DNA from 2 places in the Oceanobacillus sp. GQ8 genome. Region 2 is predicted to be linked to the other one. Evidence: predicted binding sites of a transcription regulator. Region 2 holds the regulator's gene; the other holds the start of a gene.
What was found. The regulator LexA, encoded in region 2, represses DNA repair genes until DNA is damaged. The targets are predictions, from matches to a motif close to CGAACATATGTTCG.
Positions count from the first base shown of each region.

Region 1 (15,364 bases), on a different contig from region 2:
GGACACGGAACAACCTAAGACAAAGATAACCTCTCGGGCATTAAATTTGTTGCTTGATGCAGGAATCATCCGTGTCGTACGAAGAGAGGGATCAGAGAGATATTTTCATCTAACGGAAGAGAGTCTGCCATCATGGTTATTGAACCAAGCTGATAAAATAGAGGTAGAAGAGGCAGAGCGCGCATTGCTAGCAAAATATATTCGCGCGTATCGTGTGATAGATGCGCGTGATCCCAGGTTTGGCTGGCAAAAGCTTAAAGCAATGGAAAGAAACCAAGCCATGGAGACGATGGTAGCTAGTGGGGAGGCCATCCGACTTACAATAGAAGGAATAAAAACAACGTACTACATATTGGCTGAAGATTTGGACCGACTCAAAAGACATGAAAGGACACCGAATCCGTTTTCCATCGAGCATGATGATGTGCGTTTTTTGCCACCTTTAGATAATTTGCTTTGGCGACGTGACAGACTTGTGGACCTATTTGATTTTACCTACCGGTGGGAGATCTATATCCCAAAGGAAAAACGGCAATACGGTTACTATGCCATGCCAATTCTTATTGGAGACCAGCTTGTTGGAAGAATGGACCCTGGTCTTGATAGAAGTTCCAATCAGCTGCATATTCGTCAGCTCAAGCTAGAACCAACTATAAAGGTAACAAAACAGCTTCATGGTAACATTTGGCAAGGGTTAGAGAAGTTCGCTGCAGCCCACTACGCAAAAGGGATTACGTTAAATAAGAATATGTGCGACATTTAATGTATTTAAAAGGGGGCCAAACGCTTCTATTCAACTCAAACCACATGTGATAGACTAGTAAAAATAAAGTGAAACTTCAATCAGTGGGGGGTGTTCTTTCCCCACTGATTGTTAGTTGAACGAATCGGGTGTTAACGCCCGTTTACTCCCACTTTATGTTTTGAAGGGGAGTCTTACGGACGCTTTCACCGGGATAAGAAATGGGGAAGGGGATAGTGATGGCTGACAAGGAAGCATTAGACAGGGCTACAGGAAGCACTGAAGTAAAACAACTAGATTTCCGTTTGGGGGCTTTTGGAGCAGCGGTACCTTTATTGTTCTTTGTAATATGGGCGATTACTACTAGCGTGCTTCAACTTTCATCGGAAATTGGCCTCGTTCTTGGTGCAGTAATAGGATTAACATTAGGATTATTATTATCAAAAAGTAAATGGGAAGACTATGCGCAGGGGATGTTTGATGGGCTTGCCCAACCAATCGGTGTGATTGCCATGGTGGCCTGGTTTTATGCAGGGATGTTTGCACAAATCTTACAAGTCGGAGGATTAGTTGAAGGACTTGTCTGGATCGGGGCAGTTACTGGTTTGACAGGGGGTCTGTTTGTTGCATTAACCTTCTTGCTTGCTGCTACCTTTTCAACGGCAGTGGGGACAGGCTATGGAACAACCGTGGCATTTTGTACGCTAATGTATCCAGCTGGAATAGCGGTGGAAGCAGATCCGGTTATGCTGTTTGCAGCAATCCTTGCTGGAGCAGTATTTGGAGATAACTTAGCACCAGTGTCGGATACGACGATCGTGTCTGCCACGACTCAGGAGGCTGATGTCCCAGGGGTTGTACGTAGTCGTTTCAAATATGCTATTGGAGCAGCAATCCCTACCATTATATTGTTTGCCTTGTTTGGTGGAGGTGAAAATGCAACTGCGGATCAAGCTGCTATTGGGGCCATGATGGATCAGACTAATCCGAGCGGACTATTAATGCTTATTCCATTTGCACTTGTATTAATTCTGGCCCTTTCCGGCCAACACTTGATTACATCTTTAACATGGGGGATTATTCTAGCTATCCCACTAATTTGGGTATTGAAGTTAGGAACAATAGGCCAAATTATTTCATTTAATCCGGACTCAGACAATGTTGTAGAAGGTGCTTTAATTGAAGGGATTTCCGGTTATGTAAACATGGCAATCCTCATCCTGCTTATTGTCGCAGCTGCTCATTTATTAAAATTGGGCGGAACAATGCAGGTGATCACAAAAGGACTTGTGAAGTGGATTGGGAAATCTGTCCGAAAAGCTGAACTCTCCATGTGGGGAATTGTAGCGATGATGAATAGTGCGATTACCATTAATACAGCTGCTGAGATAGCGGCAGCACCTTTTGTTAAAGAACTTGGTGAAAAATACCGTATTCACCGATACAGAAGAGCAAATATGCTGGATGCTGTTACCTCTGCATTGGGATACATTTTCCCGTGGGGTGCACCTGTTCTTTTAGGTTGGACTACAATTCAGACGATGAAGGAAAAATATGAGTGGCTTCCTGTTGTTTCTCCAACAGAGGTTTTCCCGTTTGTCTTCCAGGGTTGGTTCCTTGTGATCGTTATGCTAATCGCTGCCTTAACAGGATGGGGATTGCGTTACGAAGGGAAAAATGGGGAAGAAGTAAAAGAAAGACCATCAGAATAACTTTGAGGACAAATAATTCAATAAAAAGTTGTGCCAATTCCGCGCTACGGAAAATACTACGCTTTCCGTGGGCACGGCCTCAGCCTCCTCAGAAGCATAGGTCGCTTCTTCCGGGGTCTTTGGACTCGTGCTGTTCCCACTGGAGTCTACGTTTTTCCTCCGCTAAGTAGAGTTTTTTACCTAATAGAAATGCTGAACGAATTAGTTTATAGCCAAAAGGGCTTTGAATGTTCGTTCGGCATTTGTTTTTAATGTTTTCTGGCCACTCCTATCTGTTGTTGTTTTATTGATTTGTTATTACTTTGGTTATAGTTAGTTTGAGAATTAAGTATGAAAGGGTGATCGTATGAAACCGGATATTGCGTATAAGCAGCCGAAATCTATTTTGAATAAAGGAAACGGCTATCTCTCTGGCTATAGCCATTCGCTTAATCCCTATGTGGGCTGTACCTTTGGCTGTTCATTTTGTTATGTTCGGAAGCTGCCTGTTTCTTTGTTCAAAGGAAAAGAGTGGGGGACATGGGTAGATGTAAAACAAGAGGCAGAGAAGGTTTTAACAAAAGAACTGATAAGGGAAAAGAAAAAGGGAGAAGTGACTATTTTTATGTCTTCTAGTACTGATCCATATCAGCCAGTAGAACGTAAAGAGCGAGTCACAAGATTTTTACTAGAAACGATGGTAGAGAATCAGCCCGATTTTCTATTCGTTCAAACGAGAAGCCCGTTGGTCAGACGTGATATAGATATATTAAAACAATTTGGAGACAAGGTACGAGTCAGTATGACAATTGAGACAGATGATGAAGCAGTCCGCCAACATTTCACCCCTCAAGCCCCTAGCATATCCTCAAGGTTAAAAGCATTGGAAGATTTGAAGAAACATGGTATACGGACACAAGCAGCAATTGCCCCTGTTTTGCCAAGCACAGAAAAATTCCCCTCTCTTTTAAATGGTATAGCAGACCGAGTATGCATTGATGATTTTTACATGGGAGATGGTAGTGGTGGTAAGCGGACAGAACGATTAGGGATCTTTGATTTATTTGATGACATCGATAAAAAGAATTGGACTGTGGATACCGCGTACAGGATAGTGGAAAACAGAATGTATGAAGTATTTGATAATGAACATGTCTTAATTAGTCAGGAGGGGTTTGCCCCATATTAACTATCGGCAGATTTATTGTGTACCACTTCCATTTCATGAAATACTAGTAAATAAGAAGATATTATAATGGAAAGGGGATTGACAATGAAACTGTTTTTAATTGGAGCAAACGGACAAATTGGCAATCAGGTATTGGAGCAAATAAAAGCTAATGAGAAACATTCAGTTAAAGCAATGGTAAGAAAACAAGAGCAACTTCAAAAATATCAGGACGCAGGAGTGGATGCCGTACTGGCCGACCTGGAAGGAAGCGTAGGTGATTTAGCTAAAGCAATGGAAGGGTCTGATGCGGTCGTATTTACAGCTGGATCTGGTGGTAGTACAGGTGATGACAAAACCTTACTGATAGATTTAGATGGAGCTGTTAAAGCAATCGAGGCAGCAGAACAAAGTGGAGTGAATCGGTTTGTAATGGTAAGTGCCATGCAGGCCCATAATAGAGAGAACTGGCACAAGGATTTAAGAACCTATTATGTTGCCAAGCATTATGCAGATAGAATGCTTCGGAACAGTAATTTAAATTATTCCATTGTACGTCCAGGGTTATTGTTAAATGAGCAGGGTACCGGTAAAGTAACCCTTGCGGAAAACCTAGGTAAAGGATCTATTCCACGTGAGGATGTTGCAAAGCTTGTTATAACGGCGGTGGATAACGAGAAAACCTATTATCGCTCCTTTGATCTAGCTTCAGGTGAACAATCTATCGAACAAGCAATAGAATCATTATAAGGAAACAGGGGGCAGCCGAATGATGGGCTGTCCTTTTTCTCTCTATGTGTTATTTAGTGTGCTCTTTCTTTTCTACCAAATAGAATGCCTAATGTTAGCACGGATAAGATCGGTGCAAGTGCCACTAGCGCTACCATCCCAAACCCATCAAGCAAAGGATTTGTTTCACCGATTTCTCCTGCAATACCAACAAACATAGACAGAATAAATGTAGCAGTCATCGGCCCAGTTGCAACTCCCCCTGCATCAAATGCTATGGAAATAAAGGCCCTAGGGGAGTAACGCATCATAAGGAAGGCTGCTATGTAGCCGGGTAGAATGAAGACCCATAAAGAGATGCCGATAATAAGGCGAAGCATGGCCACTGCTACAGAAAGTCCCACCCCAATAGAGATGGTATACAGAAGCAGTTTTTGCGGGATATATCCCCTCGAAGCCCGTTCCACCTGATGGATTAATACATTGACAGCTGGCTCGGCATAGGTGGCTACAAATCCCAATAGAAAGCCAATCGGCAGTAGCAACCAAATAAAGTCATAAGTGCCAAGTTCTGCTCCAATAAGCCTCCCGATAGGTAAAAAGCCAAGATACACACCTTGAAGAAACAAGGATAGACCTAAAAAGGTGAAGAGGAAGCCTGTCATAATAGGTATGATCTTTTTAATTGAAAGCCGGAAGAGTTGCACTTGAAATATTAAGAATAGGAAAAGCAATGGAGTTAAGGCCGCTCCAACCTCCAACATCGTTTGCCCGAAGCCTTGAAATAGATGGAAATTCATCCGTACACCACTCCTAATAAAAGTACGGCAATAATGGGACCAATGGAAGCAAGTGCAACAAGCCCGAACGCGTCTTTGGAAGCAGTATTTCTTTTCATAACAGATGCCACTCCAACGCCAAGTGCCATAATGAACGGTACGGTTAAAGGACCTGTGGTTACTCCGCCGGAATCAAAAGAAATAGGGACGTAGGAAGGTGGAGTCAGGCTTGCAAGTAGAAAAACAATCCCATAACCAGCTAATAAAAGATAGGCTAAGTTCATCTGGAAGATAACGCGGAGCATCGCAAGACTAATAAAGATGCCGACCCCGAGTGAAACGGACAAAAGTAACACGGGTTTCGGTATGGCCCCTTCGGAAACAATTTCCACCTGGGATGAGAGGATTCTCACATCAGGTTCAGCGATCGTAACAACGACTCCTAATAAAAAGCCAATCCATACAACAACCCACACTTTATTTGTTCTAGGTAAAGTCGAACCAATCATCTCTCCTAGGGGAAGCAGACTCATATTAACCCCGAGTAAAAATAAAATTAACCCAACACTAACCATTATAACGCCTAGAATAAAGGGCATAAATTGTTCAAAAGGAAGCTGGATTATCGTGAATTGCAACAGTGTAATGACTATCGTAATAGGCAGGATAGAGAGTAGAACTTCTTTTACGGTCTCTTTCATCGTTATCCCCCTCTGTCTATCTGGCCTTTGTATTTTAAGTTGTCCCTTAAAAAGCAGGCATTTCTATTTATATTCATGGACAAGCATTTTATTACTGACTATGCGCTTTAAAAACGGAAACCGTTTAATCCATTTTAACTATTTTCAAAAAAACGTTAGTTTGCTATTGAATAATTATCCATTATATTGCATAATAATTCATAAGATAAGCAAAGATGAAGGAGTGTTGTATAGATGGGGAAGGAAAAAATTGTTTTAGCATATTCAGGTGGATTGGATACTTCAGTAGCTGTAAAGTGGCTACAGGATAAATATAATTATGATGTGATCGCTGTAGCATTAGATGTCGGAGAAGGGAAGGACTTAGAATTTGTTAAAGAAAAAGCGTTAAAAGTAGGTGCGATTAAATCCTATGTTATTGATGCAAAAGAACTGTTTGCCAACCAATTCGTATTACCTGCTTTGAAGTCGAATTTGCTTTACGAAGGAAAGTATCCTTTAATTTCAGCATTATCCCGTCCGTTAATTGCCAAAGTCCTTGTTAACATTGCAGAAAAAGAGGGAGCGATTGCGGTAGCACATGGGTGTACAGGAAAAGGAAATGACCAGGTTCGCTTCGATGTAGCATTCACAGCATTGAACCCTAGCTTGAAAATCGTCGCGCCTGTTCGGGAATGGGCGATGTCAAGAGAAGAAGAAATGAAATACGCGAAGGAAAACGGCATTCCTGTACCAGTCGATATTGATAATCCGTTTAGTATAGATCAGAATTTATGGGGACGCAGCAATGAATGTGGCGTACTGGAAGATCCATGGGCAGAAGCACCTGAGGAAGCCTATGACTTAACAGTCAACCCTGTCGACGCTCCAGACGTTCCTGAAACCGTCCAAATAACATTTAAGGAAGGTACCCCCGTATCACTTGATGGGGAAGCATTATCATTAGACAAACTAATTTTAAAGTTAAATGAAATAGCCGGAAAACATGGTGTTGGTCGTATCGATCATGTAGAGAATCGTCTTGTGGGCATTAAATCAAGGGAAATTTATGAGGCGCCAGCAGCCCTTACCTTGATTGCTGCGCACCAGGAGCTTGAAGCACTGACATTACCACGTGAGGTGGCGCAGTTTAAACCGATTGTGGAACAAAAGTTGGCACAGACTGTCTATGACGGACTTTGGTATTCGCCATTAACAAATGCTCTAAAGGCTTTTATTGAAGAGACACAAGCCCACGTATCTGGAACAGTAAAAGTGAAACTGTATAAAGGGCATGCACAGGTGGTTGGCCGTGAATCGGCACAGTCATTATATGACTTTGACTTGGCAACATATAATGCTGCAGACGCGTTCGATCATAATGCAGCACTTGGCTTTATAAAACTATGGGGACTACCCACAAAGGTTCATTCCACAGTAAATCAAACGCATGTGAACAAGGATGAAGCCATTGAAAAGGCGATTTTGGATGTTAAAGAAGCTGTTAAACCATGAAGCTATGGGGAGGAAGATTTACTAAACCAACGAATCAGTTAGTCGATGAATATACAGCGTCCATCCATTTTGATAAAAAACTTGCATTGTATGATATTAAAGGTAGTCTAGCCCATGTGGCGATGCTGGAAAAATGTGCGATCCTCGGTGAGAAAGACGCAAAGGATATTTCAGCAGGTCTCAAGGTGGTTCTAGAAAAGATAAACAGTGGGGAAGCAGTATTAAGTGAAGAACAGGAAGATATCCATATGAACGTGGAAAAGCTGCTTATAGATGAGATTGGTCCGGTCGGTGGTAAATTGCACACAGGCAGAAGCAGGAATGATCAGGTAGCACTTGATATGCGGCTTTACTTACGTGATGCCCTGATGGATATAAGTCAGTTATTGGCTGCATTGCAGGAGGCTTTGCTTCAACAGGCAGAAGAAAATAGGGACACCGTTTTACCTGGCTATACTCATCTACAGCGAGCGCAACCCGTGCTGTTTTCACACCATATGTTAGCGTATGTTTTCATGTTGCAGCGAGATGTAGAAAGACTCGGTGACAGCTGGAAACGTGTTAACAAATCACCACTTGGAGCAGGCGCTCTTGCTGGTACTACCTTTGGAATTGACCGAAAGTTTGTAGCAGATCAATTGGGGTTTGATGGTATATGTGAGAACAGCCTTGATGCGGTAAGCGACAGAGATTTCGTTGTAGAGTTTCTTGGGAATGCGGCACTTATCTCCACCCACTTATCAAGGTTGTGCGAAGAGCTGGTGCAATGGTCTAGTTCCGAATTTAACTTTATTGAGTTAGACGATGCTTTTTGTACAGGTAGCAGTATGATGCCACAAAAAAAGAACCCAGATGTAGCCGAACTTGTACGTGGAAAAACCGGTCGTATATACGGAAACCTGATTGGTATGCTGACAACACTCAAAGGCCTTCCGTTAGCATACAATAAAGATATGCAGGAGGATAAGGAGGGCATGTTTGATACAGTGGAGACATTAAAAGGGGCTCTTGCTCTTTTTGCCCCAATGATGGAGTCGATGCATGTTAAGCGGGAAAATATGTATGAAGCTGTACGAAATGACTTTTCTAATGCAACAGATTTAGCTGATTATCTTGTTGGAAAGGGTATGGCTTTTCGAGAATCCCATGCCGTAGTGGGGGAGATCGTGCTTCATTGTATCCAACATAACAAGTATTTACTAGATATGACACTGGAGGAGATCAAAGAATTCTCATCCATTATAGAAGAGGATGTATTTGATTACCTGACACCAGAGGCTGTAGTGAATGCGCGAGACGTTGCTGGTGGAACAGCAAAGAAACGAGTGGAAGAACAAATCACGATAGCTAAAAAGGATTTACAAGATACGGAAATTCGACTTTCGGAATGGGCGGAACAAATTCATTAAGAAAAACTGTCATTGAGGTTTTAAATGTTCTGCTTTGTTTTCTAGTCACCTATGTGCTAAACTAAAGGAAATCAATAGATGAATGACTCTCAAAGGGGAGTAGCGGGTGGAAATGGTTAACCATTTCCATAATAAAAGTCGTCATTACATGGCTCTTGCCATCGGCTTTATTGACAGTAAACTGTTCAGCGAGACCTTTGCCTAATTATAGGCAAAGGTCTCGCTTTTTTTATACATTGGAAAGTGAAATTTTAGCCAGGAAGCAATGACGACTTAGTTAAGATGTCCAAGTATAAGAAAAACCAAACTCATTCGCTAAAGCGCGAGGCGAATGCTAGTTTTTCTAATAAATATTTTCAGTATACTCACAGTCATTTATTTTCGTAACGCGTCAATACTAATTGCAGGAAGGAAGATATGATGGACTATTATCAGAAAAAATCAGAAGATGTGATGGATCAGTTTAATACGTCTGAAAACGGACTAACGAACGCAGACGTAAAACAACTGTTAGATGAGAAAGGTTATAACGAAATTGAAGAAAAAAAGAGAGATCCAATTTGGAAACTGTTTCTGGAGACATTTAAGGACTCTATGGTCATTGTCCTTCTAGTCGCAGCAGGAATCCAATTGCTCTTAGGTGAAGTAATTGAATCACTCATCATCTTCCTCGTACTATTAATCAATTCGGTTATTAGTGTTGTGCAAACAAGAAAGGCAGAAGGATCCTTGGAAGCCTTACGAAGTATGTCCGCGCCAGGTGCCCAAGTGATTAGAGACGGCACAAAGCAGTCCATTCCTGCACGAGAGCTCGTGCCAGGAGACATTGTTTTCCTTGAGGCAGGGGATTATGTTCCTGCAGATGGAAGGGTGCTAGAAAGCGGGTCTTTAAAAGTCGACGAAGGAATGTTGACTGGGGAGTCGGAAGCTGTTGAAAAAGAAACGAGGACGATTAATGAAGAAGTAGCTCTTGGGGATCGGAAAAACATGGTATTTAGTAGCTCCCTCATTGTATATGGCCGTGGAAGTTTCGTGGTCACGGGGACAGGAAAAGAGACAGAAATTGGTAAAATTGCTGGTATGATTGAAACCGCGGAGGAAAAACAAACCCCGTTACAGCGTAAATTGGATCGTTTTAGTAAGAAACTTGGAATAGGGATTCTGCTTCTATGTATTCTCATTTTTGCTGTCCAAGTCGGTAGAATTTGGTTTGGTGATAGTGATGCAGATACAACCACAGCTATTTTAAATGCGCTTATGTTCTCTGTTGCCATAGCAGTAGCAGCAATACCAGAGGCCCTTTCTTCCATTGTGACCATTGTTCTATCTGTCGGTACAAACAAGATGGCTCGACAGCATGCCATTATTCGTAAATTGCCTGCAGTGGAGACGCTTGGTTCTACAAGTGTCATCTGTACTGATAAGACGGGTACATTGACACAAAACAAGATGACCGTGATGGATCACTATTTACCTGGAAAGCAAAACACAGAGCTACCGGAGAATAAGGAAGATTGGGATGAAGCACAAAAACTTTTACTATACACCGCTGTGCTGTGTAATGACTCCTATATTAATGAGGAAGGACAGGAGATAGGAGATCCCACAGAAACAGCGTTAATTCATTTCGCTAATAAAGTATATGGGGGCTATGAAGAGATTCGCGAAGCATATGATCGAGAGGAAGAGCTTCCTTTCGATTCTGACCGCAAACTCATGTCCACCGTTTATACGATTGATGGCAGAAAACGTATGCTAATCAAGGGCGGACCAGATGTCATGTTTGAGCGGGCGGCCTATGTACTTGTCGACGGGGAAGAAAAGCCAATGACAGATGAACTGCTAAATGATCTGCAGCAAGCAAATGAAAGCTTTTCTGAACAGGCACTCCGCGTCTTAGCTTATGGGTATAAACGCATGAAGGAAGATCAAGCACCAGTTGGCCATGAGGATGAAAAGGATTTTGTCTTAATTGGATTAACAGCCATGATGGACCCGCCTCGTGAAGCAGTTTATGGATCAATCGAGGAATCAAAAAAGGCCGGGATCCGTACGGTCATGATTACAGGTGACCATAAAACGACCGCACAAGCAATTGGACGTGATATCGGGTTAATGAATCAGGATGATATAGCTGTAACGGGCCAGGAACTTGATGCTATGTCAGAAGCAGAACTTGAAGAAAAGCTGGAGCAGATTTCTGTTTATGCAAGGGTTTCTCCAGAGAATAAGATCCGCATCGTGCGAGCTTGGCAAAAGCGAAATAGTATCACAGCGATGACTGGGGACGGTGTAAATGACGCTCCTGCATTAAAGCAAGCAGATATTGGAATCGCGATGGGGAGCGGCACAGACGTTGCGAAGGACTCGTCAGCAATGATATTAACGGATGATAATTTTGTCTCCATTGTTAATGCAGTGGGCGTAGGTCGAACGGTTTTCGATAATATCAAGAAAGCTATCGGCTACTTGTTTGCCGGAAACCTTGGAGCGATCATTGCCATTTTATTTGCTGTTATTTTCAATTGGGCAAATCCTTTTACAGCATTGCAACTGCTATTTATTAATCTGGTGAATGATTCCTTACCAGCAATTGCGCTAGGTATGGAAAAGTCAGAGCCTGATGTTATGAAAAGGAAGCCGCGCAACATTGAAGAAGGAATCTTTTCAGGCGGAACAATGCGAGCAGTGTTGACCAGAGGAATATTGATTGGGATTGCTGTTATCATATCCCATTACATCGGTTTACAGCATTCCGATGAAATGGGTATCGCCATGGCATTTACTACACTTATTTTGGCCAGAACCTTGCAAACCTTTGCTGCACGTTCTAATGTGCAAACTGCTTTTGGTGCTGGGTTCTTCCGTAACAAGTATGTGATTGGTGCGGTAGCACTATGTTTAGTTCTTTATACGGTCACCATTATGCCATTTGCGAGAGATGTATTTTCCATCCCAGATACATTCGGTTTTCAGGAGTGGGGAATTGCAGCAGGATTATCATTGGTCGCGGTAATCTTAATGGAGATTCTGAAAAAGATAATCAACACTGTTCAGAAATAGGAAAAGAAAATAGCGATAGAAAAGGTGAGCAGTTGCATACACGGCTCACCTTTTCTGATGCTATAATAACTATATTCGCTTAAAAATGGAGTGTCAGACATCATGTTAAATTTCGGAAAGATAATCCTTCATACGATTGTGTTGATTGGGTTTTATCAGGTGGGGTTGTTGATTCAAACAACGTTTCAACTGTTTGTGCCTGGTAGTGTAATAGGAATGATCCTGCTTTTTATATTTTTATCTTTGAAAGTGATAAAGGTTACATGGATAGAAAACGGGGCTCGTTTTATCGTAGATAATCTCGCGTTCTTTTTTATTCCGGTCACCGTTGGGATATTAGAATACTATGATGTATTTGCAGGAAAAGGTGCATTGTTAATTTTAATTGCTTTAGTTAGTACGATGTTAGTCATGGGAATATCAGGGGCGACTAGTCAATGGTTGGTCCGACGGAGGGCAGAAGAGCATGATTGATTTTTTGATTGGCATAGCCGCCATTATTGGTACATGTATCGCGTATGTTTTTTCGGTACGTGTTCATAGAAAGTGGAATGTTACCATTACAGCGCCTGTGATCATTTCTACTGTACTCATTATTTGCGTGCTCTTAATATTCCGAATCCCGTATGAAACGTATATGCTTGGAGGAGAATGGATCAATCATTTACTCGGCCCAGCAGTTGTTGCGTTAGCATACCCCTTATATAATCAACGAAATACCCTGAAAAAATTGTTAGTTCCCTTAATTGTTGGCACAACAATGGGAGCTGTAGTGGGAATTTCCTCAGGTGTCTTAATGGCAAGATGGGCGGGGTTTGAGGAAACGATTATTTATGCTTTAACGCCTAAATCGGTTACGACTCCTGTTGCCATGGCAGTCACGGAAACGCTGGGAGGCATCATTCCACTGGCAGCAGTATTTGTAATGTTTGCTGGAATTGGTGGTGTCATGATCCATAATCTTGTATTTCGGTTATTCCGTTTGGATCACTACCTTGGAAGAGGGGTTGGGATGGGCAGTGCATCCCATGCAATTGGTACAGCAACATTAATGGAAGATAGCCAATTAGAAGGATCTGTGAGTACAGTTGCCATGGTAATGAGTGCCGTGGTGGTCTCTATTATCTCCCCAGCTCTTATCTCGCTATTATTATAATTTATGAAACCCAAGTCTACTATCGGCTTGGGTTTTTTGTATACATAGTGACTAAAAGTCTAGCGAATGCTAGCTTTTCTAATGTCGTTTGTTTAACCATAAAACACCGGACTTCGCCAGTCTTGGCAGGAGGCCTGTCATCGGTTTCTGCATCATGTTACCAAAACCATCGGACTTACCTAATGATCCTAGTGTCCCTTTTAATTTTATTTCCTTCGGTTTTTTCGGTTCTTTATCGTGTAAAACAGCTAGTAAAACCTCTGCAATTTGTTCCCCTTGCTGACCAGCAAGCTGAGCGCTTGGAGAGTATTCAGACGATGCACAATCCCCGACTACATAGACGTTTGGATGATCTGGCACCTGATAATAGTCATTCAGGATGACCTTTTCCTGTGTATCCTTCTTAAAAGGAAGTTCTCTTACAAGGTAGTTCGGCTGTACACCTGCTGTCCAGATTGTTACATCGTTAACATAACATACACCATTATTACAAACCCCATCTTTTTCGACGTACTCCACGTTGGAATGATGTAAGACGTCTACCTCGTTTTTCACAAACCATTCTGCAACATATTCTTGAATTTTACTATCGAAGGCTTTTAATACAGAGGCCCCACGATCAAGCAAGCGAATGTTTAAGTCTGGTCTGCTTTCTCTAATTTCTGAAGCTACTTCGATCCCACTAAGTCCAGCTCCTACCACGGAGACTTTTCCATAGGCTTTTAAATTACAAACCGCAAGCCCTGCTTTTCTAGCCTTCTCAAACGTTTGTACACTATGAGTGAATTCTTCTGCTCCTTCTATGCCATGATAATTGTCTTCACACCCGAGTCCAATAACCAAATAGTCATAGGATAGAATCTTACTAGAATCCTTGAACGAAATCTGTTCCTTTTCCGTGTCAACCTTCTTAATTTCTCCATAAACATATTGAACGCGGTCATCATCTGGAAAGCTTAAACGAACGTCCTTCTCTGCAGATGTCCCAGCAGCTATCGTGTAAAACTCTGTTTTAATAGAATGATATGGATTTCTATCTACTAGGGTGATCTCAATAGATTCCGGTAACTGATGCTGTAATAATCCCAGAACTACTTTTAATCCCCCGTATCCTCCACCTAATACGACCAATCGCTTCATAACAAAACCCCATCTCTAAGTAAAGAATAAATATGTATAGTTCTATTTTAGCGAATATGTAAGCGTATGTCACCATAAGACTGAATTCTTCACAAATCGACATATCCTATATGCTATACTACGAAAAAAGGAGGGGTTTTCATGGCAGAACGAATTAGTACAGCTATTCAGGACACCTATGATGAAAAATATTCCTGGTGTTACGGCTGTGGGAGATTAAATGAACAAGGCTTACAAATAAAGACGCGTTGGGAAGGGGAAGATACCGTAACGACCTATCTTCCGCGCGCAGAGCATGTGGCTATACCCGGCTTTGTCTATGGCGGGGTGATTGCTTCTATTATCGATTGCCATGGCACAGCTTCAGCGGCGATGGCCCTGCATCGGAAAAATGGTTTTGAGCCAGGTGAAGGGCCAGAACCTCCACGGTTTGTTACGGCATCTCTTCATATTGACTATCTTAAGCCAACCCCACAGAATGTTTCGCTTACTGCAGTCGGTAAGGTAGAGGAGATACACCCTAAGAAGTGGCGGGTCCGTACGGAATTGTTTGCAAAAGCTACACTTTGTGCAAAAGGGGAGGTTATTGCAGCGATCATGCCTAAAACCTTTATGGAGTCTGAAGGTTGATCAAAAAGTGAAAGGATGTTTAGGTGAGATTTCCGTTTGCAGATATTTCAATATGGCGAAAACGAAGTAAGGCAGGCATCACTTAAGTAATAATTGGAGTTGTTGCATTATCCATTCAGGCAAACCGTGGTTTTCCTCTGCAGGATACCTTAGATTATATGTATCTTATTGTAAGCTTCTTGCCAGCTATAGTTGGGTTACTTCAGTTTTTGAAATATGCAACTAGGCCAAGAAGAGCTTACGTTACAATCGAAAAAGGGGAAATTTCAATTTTCCGTGGCCTTTTCTTTCCTCGAAAGAAAATCGCATTGCAAGATATAGAACGGTACATTTCAGTAAGTACGCTTATTATTTTAAAGTTAAATGGGGGGAAAGAATATCAATTTAATACAGATTGGCTTTCGCGAGAGTCGATCCGAGAAATCCGAGCTATTCTATCAAACGTTACAGAAAATAAACGAAAGTATGGATGAAATATTGCTGGCATAACCCAAAATTATAAAGAGATACAAAAACTACTGACAAAATTGTTGGTAGTTTTTTTGTTTGACGTTTTCCTGACATAAACCTCCCTTATAGTAAAACGTGTAAGAGACATACCAATTAAAAAATAATAGAGAGCAGGAGTAGAAATGGAATCAGAAAATAGAAGCGATCAAATT
Region 1 is NZ_JCAXEV010000002.1:391,143-406,506, forward strand. Features, by position in the region: gene AC6CHS_RS06970 (winged helix-turn-helix domain-containing protein) at 1-763, shown strand, start outside; gene AC6CHS_RS06975 (Na+/H+ antiporter NhaC family protein) at 982-2,454, shown strand; gene AC6CHS_RS06980 (SPL family radical SAM protein) at 2,801-3,622, shown strand; gene AC6CHS_RS06985 (SDR family oxidoreductase) at 3,707-4,351, shown strand; gene AC6CHS_RS06990 (DUF1538 domain-containing protein) at 4,405-5,130, opposite strand; gene AC6CHS_RS06995 (DUF1538 domain-containing protein) at 5,127-5,810, opposite strand; gene AC6CHS_RS07000 (argininosuccinate synthase) at 6,045-7,304, shown strand; gene argH (argininosuccinate lyase) at 7,301-8,713, shown strand; gene AC6CHS_RS07010 (cation-translocating P-type ATPase) at 9,134-11,776, shown strand; gene AC6CHS_RS07015 (CidA/LrgA family protein) at 11,879-12,250, shown strand; gene AC6CHS_RS07020 (LrgB family protein) at 12,243-12,932, shown strand; gene AC6CHS_RS07025 (NAD(P)/FAD-dependent oxidoreductase) at 13,011-14,072, opposite strand; gene AC6CHS_RS07030 (PaaI family thioesterase) at 14,214-14,702, shown strand; gene AC6CHS_RS07035 (hypothetical protein) at 14,861-15,175, shown strand; gene AC6CHS_RS07040 (S1C family serine protease) at 15,335-15,364, shown strand, end outside.
Region 1: a site for LexA is predicted at 2,679-2,692, ahead of AC6CHS_RS06980 (SPL family radical SAM protein). Genes of this name have one in related genera too.

Region 2 (15,364 bases):
CGACTTTGTTCTTATTCTTGCGGGCTATCCTTCTGAGATGGAACGATTCCTATCTTTAAATCCAGGGCTTAAATCACGCTTTCCATTCATTCTGGATTTTCAAAACTATGAAGTCTCCCAATTGATGGAAATTGCGACTCAAATGGCAGCTGAACGTGAATATAGATTTACAAAGGAAGCAAGATATGAACTGAGGGAACGCCTTACAAGGAAGATGCAAGAGGAGGAGCGGAACTTCTCCAATGCACGTTATGTAAGAAATGTGATAGAGCATGCTATCCGTATGCATGCTGTAAGACTTCTAACAGAAGAACATTTTACAACGCACGATTTAATTCATCTAACGCGAGAAGATCTTTCAAGCAATAACTAGCTAGTCTCAATTTTGTACTCGATTGCCAATTTTGATAAGATAAAACTAGCGAGAACACTGAAAACAATACACTCATCGAAAGAAAGGATGCAGTTATGTCCGAAAAAATTCTTATAATTGCCGTAAATAAAAAGCAGCAAAATGAAGCAAAATTCCAGTCCTCTTTAGATGAGCTTATTTCCTTAAGTGAAACAGCGGGTGGGAAAGTAGAGTCTATAATGACTCAAAATAGAGATCGAATCGACCCTGCTCACTATATTGGTACAGGAAAAGTACAAGAAATTAAGGAAGCCATCACAGAATTTGGTATAGATTTAGTTATTTCCAATGATGAATTGTCAGCTGGCCAATTGCGGAACCTAGGGGCAGAATTTGGTGTGCGGATAATTGACAGAAGTCAGCTAATTCTTGATATTTTTGCCCAGCGGGCGAGGACCAAGGAAGGTAAGCTTCAAGTTGAATTAGCGCAACATGAATACACTTTGCCGAGACTTCGAGGTCAGGGGATTGAAATGTCCCGTCTGGGAGCGGGTATTGGTACAAGAGGGCCAGGTGAAACCAAACTTGAATCCGATCAACGTCACATAAGAAGAAGAATCTATGATATTAAAAGAAGGCTAGAAACGATTGTTCGTCAACGGGAGCAATACAGAAAACGGAGAAAATCAAATGAAGCTTTTCAAATTGCCATTGTCGGATATACTAACGCAGGGAAATCAACGTTGTTCAATCGTTTGACAAATAGTACATCGCTTGAGGAGAATCAATTGTTTGCTACATTGGATCCGTTGACAAGGCAAATTCAATTACCTTCTGGTTTTCAAGCGCTTATTACCGATACAGTAGGCTTTATGCAAGACTTACCAACAGCCTTGATTGCCGCCTTTCGTTCCACCTTAGAAGAAGTGAAAGAGGCGGACTTTTTATTACATGTCGTGGATGTTTCCCATCCTGATCAGGAACAGCAGCAAGATACGGTTATAAAGCTTTTAGATGAATTGGATGCTGGCTCCATTCCCATGCTTACTATCTACAATAAAGAAGACCGTCTGAATGGGGAAGAAGTTATCCCCATGCAGCATCCTTACTTCTTCATGAGTGCTTATCAACAAAAAGACATTGATAATATGCTCTCCAAAGTAGAAACGATTTTGCAAGAAATATGGAAACCATACAATGTCCAACTAGGTCCTGAGGAAGGAAAACAATTAAACAGACTAGAGCAAGAAACACTTATTGTACGAAAAGAGTTTGAGGAAACAACAAACCGGTATGTATTACAAGGCTATATCAAACAAGATCACCCTTTAAGGGGCTTTTTAGAGGAGTAAAGACATTACATGATTAGAGATATGATACAACAGACAGAAAAAGATTGTGCTATTCACCATAAGAGTATTGAAGAAGTTCGGGAGATAAATCAGAAACGAGTACTAGAAGCCTTTAAAAAACACCGGGTTAGCGACAGCCATTTTCATTCAACAAGTGGATACGGGTATGATGATATAGGGAGAGAAACACTCGAAGCCGTCTATGCAGAAGTATTTGGTGGCGAGGATGCACTTGTAAGACCGCAAATCGTATCAGGTACCCATGCTATTACAACAGCATTATTTGGACTCTTGAGGCCGAAAGATGAATTACTTTACATTACGGGCAAACCATACGACACGTTGGAAGAGGTTATTGGCATTCGAGGTGAAAATACAGGTTCATTAAAAGAGTTCCATATCCATTACAATCAAGTTGACTTAAGGGAAAATGGAAGGGTTAACTACCAGGGGATAAAAGAAGCTATTTCTAATCAGACAAAGGTTATAGGTATTCAACGGTCAAAAGGATATGATGATCGCCCCTCCTTTACGATTGATGAAATAAAAGAAATGATTTCTTTTGTTAAAGAGATAAATGAAAATATTATTGTATTTGTTGATAATTGCTACGGGGAATTTGTAGAGAGTAGAGAGCCATTGCATGTGGGGGCAGATATGATTGCTGGCTCTCTTATAAAGAACCCAGGCGGGGGGATTGTAAGGGCTGGTGGCTACCTTGCGGGAAGTAAAGAACTCATTGAACAGTGTGCTAACCGTTTAACAGCACCTGGTCTAGGAAAGGAAACGGGGGCAACTTTTCATACGCTTCAAGAAATGTTCCAAGGCTTCTTTCTAGCTCCGCATATTGTGGGAGAAGCGTTGAAAGGTGCGGTTTTCACTTCTCGCTTTTTAGAACTAGCTGGTTTTGAGACAAGCCCGCACTACCAAGAGAAAAGAACAGACCTTATTCAATCCGTCACCTTCAGGAAAGAGCAACCGATGGTACGCTTTTGCCAGGAAATACAGCGAAACTCTCCAGTGAATTCTTTTGTCACTCCATACCCTAGCGAAATGCCCGGATATGAAGATAAAGTGATTATGGCAGCAGGTACATTTATTCAAGGGGCAAGTATTGAATTGTCAGCGGACGGCCCATTAAGACAACCATTTACAGCCTTTGTTCAAGGAGGCTTAACATATGTACATGTTAAGCTAGCGCTAGTAGCAGCTGTGGAAACATTGACAAAAGAAGGTTTGATAAATAGAAGTTAGGGAATAAAAAAGAAGTAGAAGTTTAATTGTGTTAGAAAACCTAACATCAGGTTGACATATTACCTTACACCTCATATAATATAACTAATTCGTTACAAGGGGGTCATGAATTGAATGATCAAGATAGACGTTCCATGCCCTTATTTGCAATTGGTATTGTAATGAAGCTTACAGAACTAACTGCAAGACAAATAAGGTATTATGAAGAGCATGATCTAATTCATCCAGAAAGAACAGGTGGAAATCAACGGTTATTTTCATTTAATGATGTAGACAGATTACTTGAGATAAAAGACCTTTTAGATAAAGGCCTAAATATTGCAGGGATCAAGCTCATGCTTCAAGAAGAAGTGACCGAGAAAAAAGAAGTGTTGCCAAAGCCAACCTCAAATGAATTGTCAGACAAGGAGCTTCGGAAAATTTTACGAACAGAACTTACCGATGCGGGCAGACATGGTAAAACGAACCTGCGCCAAGGTGAATTATCCAGATTCTTTACCAATCATTAATAATGTATAGAAAATGTGGATACATAGCTTAGCTTATATAACCATATTTTTTATTCAAATATATAAATTATTAGGAGGAGAAAGAATGGGAAAGAAATTATCAAAAGATGAAATCATGAAACAGATTAAAGAAGAGAACGTGAGGTTTATCCGTCTTCAATTCACAGACATGTTAGGGACAATCAAGAACGTTGAAATCCCTCTAAGTCAATTAGATAAAGCATTAGATAATAAAATGATGTTTGACGGTTCTTCTATCGAAGGATTTGTTCGCATTGAAGAATCTGATATGTATCTATATCCTGACCTGGATACCTTCGTTGTATTCCCATGGACTTCAGAAAAAGGTAAAGTTGCCCGTTTTATCTGCGATATTTACAAGCCAGACGGCACGCCATTTGAAGGGGACCCACGCTATAATCTAAAGCGTAACCTTAAGAAAATGGAAGAGCTAGGGTTCGATGCTTTTAATATTGGGACAGAGCCAGAATTCTTCCTTTTCAAATTAGATGAAAAAGGAGATCCATCCCTTGAACTAAATGATAGAGGTGGCTATTTTGACTTGGCTCCTACTGATTTAGGAGAAAACTGTCGTCGTGATATCGTACTTGAACTTGAAGAAATGGGCTTTGAAATTGAAGCATCCCACCACGAAGTAGCACCAGGACAGCATGAGATCGATTTCAAATATTCTGATGCTGTAAAACATGCTGATGATATCCAAACTTTTAAACTAGTAGTTAAAACAATTGCTAGAAAGCATAATTTACATGCTACATTTATGCCGAAGCCATTATTCGGCGTTAACGGATCTGGGATGCATGTTAACATGTCTCTATTCAAAGACGGTAAAAATGCCTTTTTCGATGAAAAAGGAGATATGCAACTAAGCGAAACGGCTTATCAGTTTATTGCAGGCACAATCAGTCATGCGAAAAGCTTTACTGCTGTTACGAACCCTACAGTTAACTCATATAAAAGATTAGTTCCTGGCTATGAAGCTCCTAGTTATATAGCGTGGTCCGGTTCTAACAGAAGTTGTCTAATGCGTATTCCAAGTTCACGTGGAATTAGCACACGGGTAGAAGCGCGTAGTGTTGACCCATCTGCTAATCCATACTTGGCATTATCATCCCTACTAGCAGCAGGCCTAGACGGGATTGAGAAGAAAATGAAAACACCAACTGCCGTAGACCGCAATATTTATGTTCTTACAAAAGAAGAGCGTGAAGAAGCTGGAATCGAGGATCTACCTAGCACATTAGCTGGTGCACTTGAAGAACTTAAAAAAGATGAGGTTATCGTAAACTCACTTGGTGAACACTTATTCGAACATTTTGTTGAAGCAAAAGAAATCGAATGGGATATGTTCAAAACGCAAGTGCATCCATGGGAAAGAGAACAATATTTAAGCACGTACTAAGCTTTAAAGAAGCTTTGTACTCAACTATTTTAAATGTATATTAAAAATACCGTCCATCCATGGGCGGTATTTTTAAAAGTACCTTTTGAAAAAATTACACTTTAATACTTGATCGATTTAGAGATTAAAGGGAGATAGAGCAGGTGTCCCATAATGCAGGCGCTCTATCCTTTAGTTTAAAATGTCAAAATTTTTCAATGCTTCTAATGATTGCATTTGTCTAATTTTTTAGACTTATGGTAAAATAAATCTACATTTCTCGACTTAAATTGCGAGATGAAAATTCAGAATGTTATTAATCATGTCGTTAATCAATCTTTAAGGCCAACAAAGGAGGAACTAACATGAATAAATTTGTAGCAAACTATTTATCTACAAATCGGAATACTTTTGAACAGGTAAGTAGCTATATTTACCACCATCCAGAAACAAGATTTGAAGAATATGAGTCAGCTTCCTATTTTGCTAAGGCTTGTGAGGAAAAAGGCTTTCTTGTTGAACGTAATGTTGCGGGGATAGAAACAGCATTTATTGCTACATATGGCGAAGGCAAGCCCGTAATAGGATATCTAGGAGAGTTTGATGCACTTTCAGGCTTAAGTCAGAAGCCTAATGAAACGAGTTATCAACCTTTAGAGAAAGATATTGGACATGGATGTGGTCATAATTTGTTAGGTACAGGGGCGTTTGCTGCTGCATGTGCTGCAAAAAAATACTTAGAAAAAAATAACCTGCCAGGTACTGTGAAATTTTTTGGCTGTCCAGGAGAAGAAGGCGGTTCAGGGAAAACATTTATGGTAAGAGAAGGTGTGTTTGATGGTGTTGACGCTGCGCTTACATGGCACCCCTCTCCTGCAAATGCGATTATGAGTTTATCAAGCTTAGCAAACTATCAAGTTTCATTTAAATTCAAAGGCATTTCCTCTCACGCTGCAAACACGCCACACTTGGGTCGGAGTGCATTGGATGCTGTGGAACTAATGAATGTGGGTGTCAACTACTTACGAGAGCATATTGTGCCAGAGGCACGTATTCATTATGCTGTGACAAATACAGGGGGTATATCCCCAAATGTGGTTCAAGCAAATGCTGAGGTACTATACCTCGTAAGAGCTCCAAAGGTGGCACAAGTGGACAGCATTTTCCAAAGGGTAAAGAAGATTGCCGAAGGTGCCGCACTCATGACAGAAACGGAAGTAACAATTGATTTTGATAAGGCATGTTCTAATTATATTCCCAATCGTTCACTGGAGAAAATCTTGTATAAGAAATTTACCGAGGTTGGGGTACAAAAGCCTACAGATGAAGAAAATGCATTTGCAGAGAAAATATGGAATACCTTTACAGACGGTGAAAAAGAAAACTTCCTAGATCCAATGAAAGGTTTTGGTTATGTAGGAGATGGTAGCGAATTTGCTGGTAAGTATTATTCTGACTCCATTTCCCCTTATCATGAATCTAAGGAAATCCTTGCTGGGTCAACAGATGTTTCAGATGTAAGCTGGGTCGTCCCAACAGCTCAATTATCGGCATCAACCTCTGTACTGGGTACTGCTTTACACACATGGCAAATGACAACACAAGGATTAAGAAACTATGCACTAAACGGTATGTTCCGTGCCGCAGAAACAATGGCCTTAGCTGGTATTCAGCTGTTTGATAGCCCAGAAGACCTGCAAAACATAAAAGAAGAATTTGAGGCATTTAAGAAAGCCAATCCATACAGCAATCCTATTCCTGAGGGTGTATATCCTTCAAAGTTGCATGAGAAATAGGCTTTTCAAATAGATAGATCGTAATATTAGTATAGAATGCGAGGGATATTATGGAAAAGAGGCGTGGTTTATTTCAAAGATTTTTAGATTTGGTGGAAAAGGTAGGAAATAAGCTGCCGGATCCGTTTATATTATTTATTGGTTTATCACTATTAATGATCGTTGTTTCCTATATATTTAGTTTATTTAACGCTTCCGTTGTGCATCCAGGTACAGGGGAAGAACTAGAGATTCAAAATTTGCTATCAGGTGAAGGCTTGCAGTTTATCTTGACTTCCATGCTTGATAACTTTACAGGTTTTGCTCCACTGGGACTTGTTCTTGTTATGATGCTAGGAATTGGCCTAGCTGAAAAAGTTGGACTGATGGATTATGCCATCAGAAAAACAATCTTAAGCTCACCTCCAAGTTTAGTTACTTATACGGTAGTATTTGTAGGGATTCTTGGAAACCTTGCCTCTGACGCTGCAGTTGTATTGATACCACCACTTGCTGCGATGGTATTTTATAAAGTTGGACGCCATCCATTAGCTGGATTAGCTGCAGGCTTTGCTGGGGCCGGTGCAGGATTTACAGCAAATATCTTTATTGCAGGGACAGATGCATTACTAGCAGGCATTTCAACAGAGGCCGCAGCCATTGTGGACGAGTCGATGGTAGTAACCCCGGTCGATAACTGGTACTTTAATATTGTATCTGTTTTTGTTATGACGGTTATTGGTGGACTCATAACTACTAAATTTGTTGAACCAAGACTGGGCAAATATAAAGGCGAAGCAGTTGAAGATGAGGGGAATGAAGAGTTACAGAATGGTGGCAAAGGATTCCGAAATTCGATCATTGCTGGGCTTTCCTACATTGCACTTATCGTCATTGTTATTTCTTTACCAAACAGCCCATTAAGAGGTGAAGATGGTAGTATTGTACCCTCGCCATTCTTAGACGGGATTATTCCTATTGTGCTATTTTTCTTTATCATTGTAGCTGTTACCTTTGGTATAACAGTAGGGAAAATTAAGACTGGTAAGGATGTTAGTGACTATATGGCAGATTCTATGAAGGACATGTCAAGTTATATTGTTCTAGTATTTGCTATTGCACAGTTTATTGCATATTTTAATTGGTCGAATTTAGGAACATGGGTAGCCGTTAATGGCGCTGATTATCTAAAGGATATTAATTTTACAGGTATTTGGTTGATTATTGGCTATATCATATTTACTGCATTAATGAACTTCCTGATCACTTCAGGGTCTGCCAAGTGGGCAATTGAAGCCCCGGTGTTTATTCCTATGTTTATGCAACTCGGTTATCATCCGGCCTTTACGCAAGTTGCGTACAGGGTGGCAGATTCCTCAACAAATATTATTACACCATTGTTTCCGTATATGGTTATTATTTTGGCGTTTATGAAAAAATACGATAAAAAAGCTAGTATAGGTACTTATATTTCATTAATGCTACCGTATAGTATTGCGTTTTTAACTACTTGGATTATATTAATTCTGGTATTTTACTATTCAGGTCTACCATTTGGTCCAGGAATATACCCGTTCTTATAAAAGGAGGAGAGCAGTATGCAACAATTAGGAGATAAATTAATTAAGTGGCGCCGAGATTTCCACCAATATCCTGAAACAGGTTTTTTGGAAATGAGAACAGCGTCTATTGTAGCCTCTATTTTAGATGAGCTTGGTTTCCAATTGAAAATGGGAAAGGAAGTTATGTCAAAGGCAGACTGTATGGGAAAACCAACTGAGGAGGAAACAAAGAAACATTATCAATGGGCACAGAAAAATGGGGCAATTGGTGATTATCTTCATCTCTTTTCTGAAGGCTATACAGGAATAGTTGCCACACTAGATACAGGTAAGAAAGGTCCTGTCATTGCATATCGATTTGATATGGATGCATTGGATATTTTAGAGTCAAACAGTAACGAGCATTTCCCGCGCAATGAAGGATTCAGCTCAAAAGTTCACGGGAAAATGCATGCCTGCGGTCATGACTCCCACACCGCGATGGGTTTAGGCCTGGCCACTTTGCTTATTGAAAATAAGGACCAACTTAAGGGGAAAATAAAATTAATATTTCAACCAGCTGAGGAAGGTACACGTGGAGCAAAAGCTATGGCAGCTGCAAATGTAGTGGAAGATGTGGATTATTTCGTCGCTACCCATATTGGGGTCGGTGTTCCGCATAAGCAGTTCGTTGCCGCCAATAGTGGTTTTCTTGCGACCTCCAAGTTAGATATCACCTATAGTGGTACTGCAGCACATGCCGGAGGTAGTCCTGAACAAGGGAAGAATGCACTCTTAGCAGCAGCCGCTAGTGTGCTAAGCCTTCATGGTATATCACGCCATTCAGGAGGAGCTACCAGGATAAACGTTGGGCAGCTAGAAGCTGGTGCAGGTAGAAATATAATTGCCAACCATGCTAGCATGAAAGTGGAAACGCGAGGAGAGACTTCTGAAATAAATGATTATGTGAAAGAACAGGTGACATCTATCGTCAGTGGAGCGGCTACCATGTACCAAGTAGAACATAAGATTGAAACAGTAGGCGAGGCACTAAGCTGTAAATGTTCGTTGGACCTAGCAGGTATCCTCCACCAATGTGCCGAATTATCCCCAGATATTGAAAAAAGTCGACTGGAGGATAACACACCAGGAGGATCAGAGGATGCGACCTATTTTATGAACGAAGTGCAGAAAAACGGCGGAAAGGCAACCTACTGTGTATTCGGAACAGAACTGACTGCAGGGCATCATAATGAGAAATTTGATATTAAAGAAGACACGTTATTGCCTGCTGTTAAAATTCTTTTCCAATCAGCCAAAGTAATAATGGAACAATAAAACAGCTGCCCTCGAGGCAGCTGTTTTTTTATTGTGAGAAAAAGATATTTGGCATGATCGAAAGACGAGTGCATGATACTATGCGTTGCGCTATTTAATGAATATTACGATATAAGCCAATTACTTTACCTAGTATAGTTACATTATCATATAGAAGCGGATCCATCGTTGCATTCTCAGGCTGGAGGCGAATATGGTCTTTTTCTTTAAAGAACCTTTTCACTGTCGCTTCGTTTTCATCTGTCATCGCAACAACTATATCACTGTTTTGTGCGGTGTTCTGCTGTTTCACGATAACCATATCCCCATCAAGTATTCCTGCTTCAATCATACTTTCCCCTTCGATAACCAATACGAAAAGATTATCATCAGGTCCGGCACTTGTGGTTGGTAGAGGAATGAATTCCTCGATGTTTTCAACTGCTGTAATAGGTAGGCCTGCTGTTACTTTCCCGATTACAGGAGCATAGCGAGCTTCTTCTCTTGGGATATTGTTTCCTTCCGACAAATCAAGTATTTCAATTGCTCTTGGCTTAGTCGGATCTCGTCGAATGTATCCTTTGCTTTCAATTCTAGATAAATGTCCATGCACTGTAGAACTTGAGGCAAGTCCAACAGCTTCGGCAATTTCCCGGACGGAAGGCGGATATCCTTTTTTTGTTACTTCGTCTTTAATATAATCTAAAATCATTTGCTGACGTTTTGATAGTTTTGACATAAATGTTTCACCTCGCCCATAAGATTAATTATTAATAGTTTACCATTTGATTCCACATAAAGCAAACATTCGTTCGAGAAAAAGTCTTGACAGGATCATATGTTCTGCTATAATTAAAATTACAAATAAGCGAACAAAGGTTCCTATTTAGAGAAGGAGGGAATGAGACTATGTTTAGTAAACTTACAAAAACGGATTTGTTTTATATAGTTGCCTTTGCCTTGACGCTGGGATTCCTGTACTTTACTATGATTACGAGTTAAATGGTTTAAGAAGGAGTAAGCGTGTTGAATGCAATTATCTACTGTCGCGTGAGTACCGACAAACATACCCAAGAGACCTCTCTTGCTAGACAAAAAATAGAGCTAACGGGATTAGCAGAACGCTATAATTTTAATGTAATAGCTTGTATAGAAGAACAGAAGAGTGGCTATGAAATAGAGCGAAATGGAATATTTGAGATGCTCGATATATTTGCAGCTAAAGATGCTGACTGTCTACTCATCCAGGATGAAACTAGACTAGGGCGTGGGAATACCAAAATTGCGTTGTTCCATCAGCTTCAAAAGCTCCGTATAGATGTATATACAGCAATGCATGATGGGAAGCTTGAACTATCAGAATCAGACTCTATGGTTTTGCAAATTGTTGGGATAGTGGAAGAATACCAGCGGAAAATTCACAATGCAAAGATTAAAAGAGGAATGAGACGCGCAGTAGAACAAGGATATAATCCTGCTGATAATCTCAAAAACCAGCATCATGCGCCAGGGCGTGATAGAGTTGACTTTCCTATAGAAGAAGTGGTTAGACTTAGAGAGAAAAAACTGACATTTGAAGAGATTACGAGTACATTAAATGGAATGGGTTACCCTGTTTCAAAAGCGACGGTCCATCGGAGGTATAAGGAACTGCAAGATACTTGAATATAAGCCTTAATAGGCGTAAAATAAATAAGCAGGAGCTAATGGCTCTTGTTTTTTGTTGTATTCAGAAGTAAAATAGATTTTTTAAAAGATAAAGCTTAATAAGATCTTAAATAGCCCAAGACGTTGGCGCAATTACGACGAGGAAGTTTGTAAAAGCCAAAAGGGTATTTAGACTTGTGTAATAGATAATTGAAAAGGAGGTAGAGCCATGTTATCTCAGGATAAAATTGAGCGAATTAATTCACTGGCAAAAAAGGCTAAAGATACAGGTTTAACTGAGAAAGAGAAACAAGAACAAAAAGAGCTCCGTGAAGAATATCTAAACAATGTAAGAAGCTCTTTTAAAAACCAGTTTAAATCCATGACAGTAGTAGATCCTAAAGGAAACGATGTTACACCAAAAAAAGTGAAAGACTTGCAAGAGAGAAATAAGAAACATTAATTTTGTACCATACTACGACAAAAATCACCCTTTTTATAAGGAAGCCTATCCGTTTTAACTTGTTCCTGGATGGGTTTCGTTATAGAATGAGGAGGAAACAACCAGTAGTTATTTTTGAAAGGGGTTAAACAATATGTCAAACAACATAGAACAAAATTCAATTACTACAATTCGTACATTATCTATTGATGCAATTGAAAAAGCGAACTCTGGTCACCCCGGACTTCCAATGGGAGCAGCTCCAATGGCCTACACGCTATGGACTGACTTCATGAATCACAATCCTAAAAACTCAAAATGGTTCAACAGAGACCGTTTTGTTCTTTCAGCAGGCCATGGATCTATGCTTCTATATAGTTTGCTTCATTTATCTGGTTATAACGTGTCGATGAATGACTTGAAAGAATTTCGTCAATGGGATTCTAAAACACCAGGCCATCCAGAAGTACATCACACAGACGGTGTAGAAGCAACAACTGGTCCACTTGGTCAGGGGATTGCCATGTCAGTTGGGATGGCGATGGCTGAAGCACATCTATCTGCGAAATTTAACCAAGAAGATCTTCAGATCGTCGATCACAACACTTATGCACTTGTAAGTGATGGAGATTTAATGGAAGGTATTTCACATGAAGCGGCTTCACTTGCTGGCCATTTAGGTCTTGGTAAGCTAATTGCACTATATGATTCCAACGATATATCTTTAGATGGCGATCTAAATCAATCTTTCTCTGAAAACACGGAAGAACGCTTCAAAGCATATGGATGGCAAGTAATTCGCGTTGAAGACGGAAATGATGTAAATGAATTAAGAAAAGCGATTAAACAAGCACAGGAGAATACTGATCAACCAACACTTATTGAAGTGAAAACAATTATTGGCTACGGTTCTCCAAATAAATCAGCGTCAGCTTCTTCTCACGGTGCTCCTTTAGGTGCAGACGAAGTTAAACTAACTAAAGATTATTATAAATGGACCTATGAACAAGACTTCCATGTGCCAGAAGAAGTGTATGAAGATTTCCAAGAAAAAATTGGGAAACAAGGTGCTGAAGCAGAAGATAACTGGAACGCTTTATTGGCAACATACAATGAAAAGTACCCAGAATTGGCTAAGCAATTTGAATTAGCTATGAAAGGAGAACTACCAGTTGATTGGGAAAAATCTCTACCTGTATTTGAAGCAGGCAAAGATACCCTTGCAACACGTGCTTCTTCCGGAAAAGTATTGAATGCTATTGCTAAAGCTGTTCCTAATTTCTTTGGTGGAAGTGCGGATTTAGCAGGTTCAAATAAAACAACCATGAATGACGAAGAAGACTTCACGCGAAAAAATTATGCAGGACGTAATGTTTGGTTTGGTGTACGGGAGCATGCTATGGGAGCAGCATTAAATGGAATGGCTCTTCATGGTGGATTGAAGGTTTATGCGGGTACTTTCTTCGTGTTTAGTGATTACCTTCGTCCAGCAGTTCGTCTTTCTTCCATTATGAATGCGCCTGTGACATATGTATTCACACATGATTCTATCGCAGTAGGCGAAGATGGTCCGACGCACGAACCAGTTGAGCAATTAGCGGCTTTACGTGCAATGCCTGGCTTGTCATTAATTCGCCCAGCGGATGCTAATGAGACACAAGCAGCTTGGAGATTAGCGATTGAATCAACCAATCAACCTACCGCACTTGTGCTTACACGTCAAAACCTTCCTACTCTTGAAGGGACAAAAGAATATGCATATGAAGGTGTTAAGAAAGGGGCATACGTTGTAAGTGATGCTACCAAAGAAACACCAGATGCATTGCTTTTAGCGACAGGTTCTGAGGTACAGTTGGCGGTCTCTGCACAAGCAGCCCTTAAAGAAAAAGGCATTGACGTTCGCGTTGTAAGCATGCCATCCTGGGATCGTTTCAATGCACAAGATGCAGCATATAAAGAAAAAGTTATACCTTCTTCTGTCAAAAACAGAGTAGCAATTGAAATGGCAGCATCATTCGGTTGGGATCGTTATGTAGGTGACCACGGAAAAATTATTGCTATTGACCGCTTCGGTGCGTCAGCTAATGGTGACAGAGTTATAAAAGAATATGGTTTTACTGTAGAGAATGTCGTAGAACATGTAGAATCACTAACAAAATAGCTTGATTTTTTAGGATGAATAATTCACTTTAAATCGAGAAAAACGAAACTAAATAGCATACCAATTCGCATTAGGATTGGTATGCTATTTTTTTGTTTGAGATAGTTTACAGACTAAAACTACTATTAGTTCAAGTCGATCTCATATTACTCTAATTTTAAATATATAATTACTAACCTTAACCCTTTGAAGCTTTAATAAGCGAACTTTCTAGCGGTATTAGGGCTTTTGTATATTTATAAACTTTTCTCGACAAAACAAGTTAAAATATCTCCGATGAACCGACATTATTTTAAAGCTTCTTTCCGTATAATAGAAGGAAAAGGGGGAAGTTTAGTATGTATGAATATACTGTATTCCGGATGAAGGAAGAGTTTTCTTGGCATTACTTCCATAAAAGTGATATTCTTTATCGTTTTATAAAACATTATCAGAAAGAATGTCAGCAAAGACCGGAGCTACAAATGCAATATGACTATAGTACCTATCCTTTTCCTGGAACACAGTTCTGTAAGATTGTAGAAGAGAAGCTGGATAAGACGATGTTTTCATACGAAACAGCAGATTTTTTACGATTATATAAAAATTCGACTAATATTCCTTTACATATAAGTGAAAAACATTTAAAATTTCGTTGTAAAACAATACTGGAAGCTGAAGAGATATTGTTTCCAATATTACGGGAGATTGACTCTACCTTCTTTATCATTGGAGAAAATACAGCACAATATGGCTGGGTATCACCAGTTATTCGTATACGTGAATCAAAAAGTGGACAAGTATTGTATTCTTATCATTAATTTACTATACTGTTAAAGAGACAACACGAAGGAGGAAGGCGTGACATGAGCACGATTTGGGTAGTACTAATTGCTATAGCAGCGTTAATTGCTGGTGTTGCTCTTGGATTTTTTATTGCAAGAAAATATATGATGAGCTATTTAAAAAAGAATCCACCAATTAATGAGCAAATGCTTCGTACGTTAATGATGCAAATGGGCCAAAAACCATCTCAGAAGAAAATTAATCAGATGATGCGTTCTATGAACAATCAATCTGGTAAATAAGCAATTATTTTATAATTTTGCAACAAGCATCCGCGCGAATCACCCCCTTACCATACAACGTAAGGGGCTTTTTTATTACAACGGCTAATATTTTCGGTGTTTCGTCATAAATTTAATGCATGAAACAATACATTTTTAGCTACACTGTGATAAGTTAGCTATGAGGAGGTAGAATATGTCTGAAATAAATATTTTCATTGCATTTAGTGCTGGCTTTTTATCGTTTATATCTCCCTGTGTATTGCCGTTATTTCCAGTATTTGTATCCTATATAACAGGTATGAGTGTAAGCGAATTAAAAGAGGATAATAAAAAATTCAATGTGAAGAGCACAATGCATACCCTTTTCTTTTTACTAGGTTTTTCCTGTGTATTCATCACGATGGGGTTCACAAGCCTCTACATATCGGAGTTTTTGATGACATACAAAGACTTAATTAGACAAGTGGGTGCTATTCTAATTATCTTTTTTGGATTAGTAATTGCAGGAGTACTGAACTTTGAGTTCTTGATGAAGAATAAACAAATCATGTTTAAAAATCGCC
Region 2 is NZ_JCAXEV010000001.1:611,686-627,049, reverse strand. Features, by position in the region: gene spoVK (stage V sporulation protein K) at 1-373, shown strand, start outside; gene hflX (GTPase HflX) at 469-1,704, shown strand; gene AC6CHS_RS03345 (methionine gamma-lyase family protein) at 1,714-2,958, shown strand; gene AC6CHS_RS03340 (MerR family transcriptional regulator) at 3,093-3,467, shown strand; gene glnA (type I glutamate--ammonia ligase) at 3,553-4,890, shown strand; gene AC6CHS_RS03330 (M20 family metallopeptidase) at 5,235-6,665, shown strand; gene AC6CHS_RS03325 (AbgT family transporter) at 6,716-8,227, shown strand; gene AC6CHS_RS03320 (amidohydrolase) at 8,243-9,523, shown strand; gene lexA (transcriptional repressor LexA) at 9,618-10,241, opposite strand; gene AC6CHS_RS03310 (YneB family resolvase-like protein) at 10,529-11,167, shown strand; gene AC6CHS_RS03305 (DUF896 domain-containing protein) at 11,379-11,612, shown strand; gene tkt (transketolase) at 11,746-13,752, shown strand; gene sirA (sporulation inhibitor of replication protein SirA) at 14,091-14,552, shown strand; gene AC6CHS_RS03290 (YneF family protein) at 14,598-14,819, shown strand; gene AC6CHS_RS03285 (cytochrome c biogenesis CcdA family protein) at 14,995-15,364, shown strand, end outside.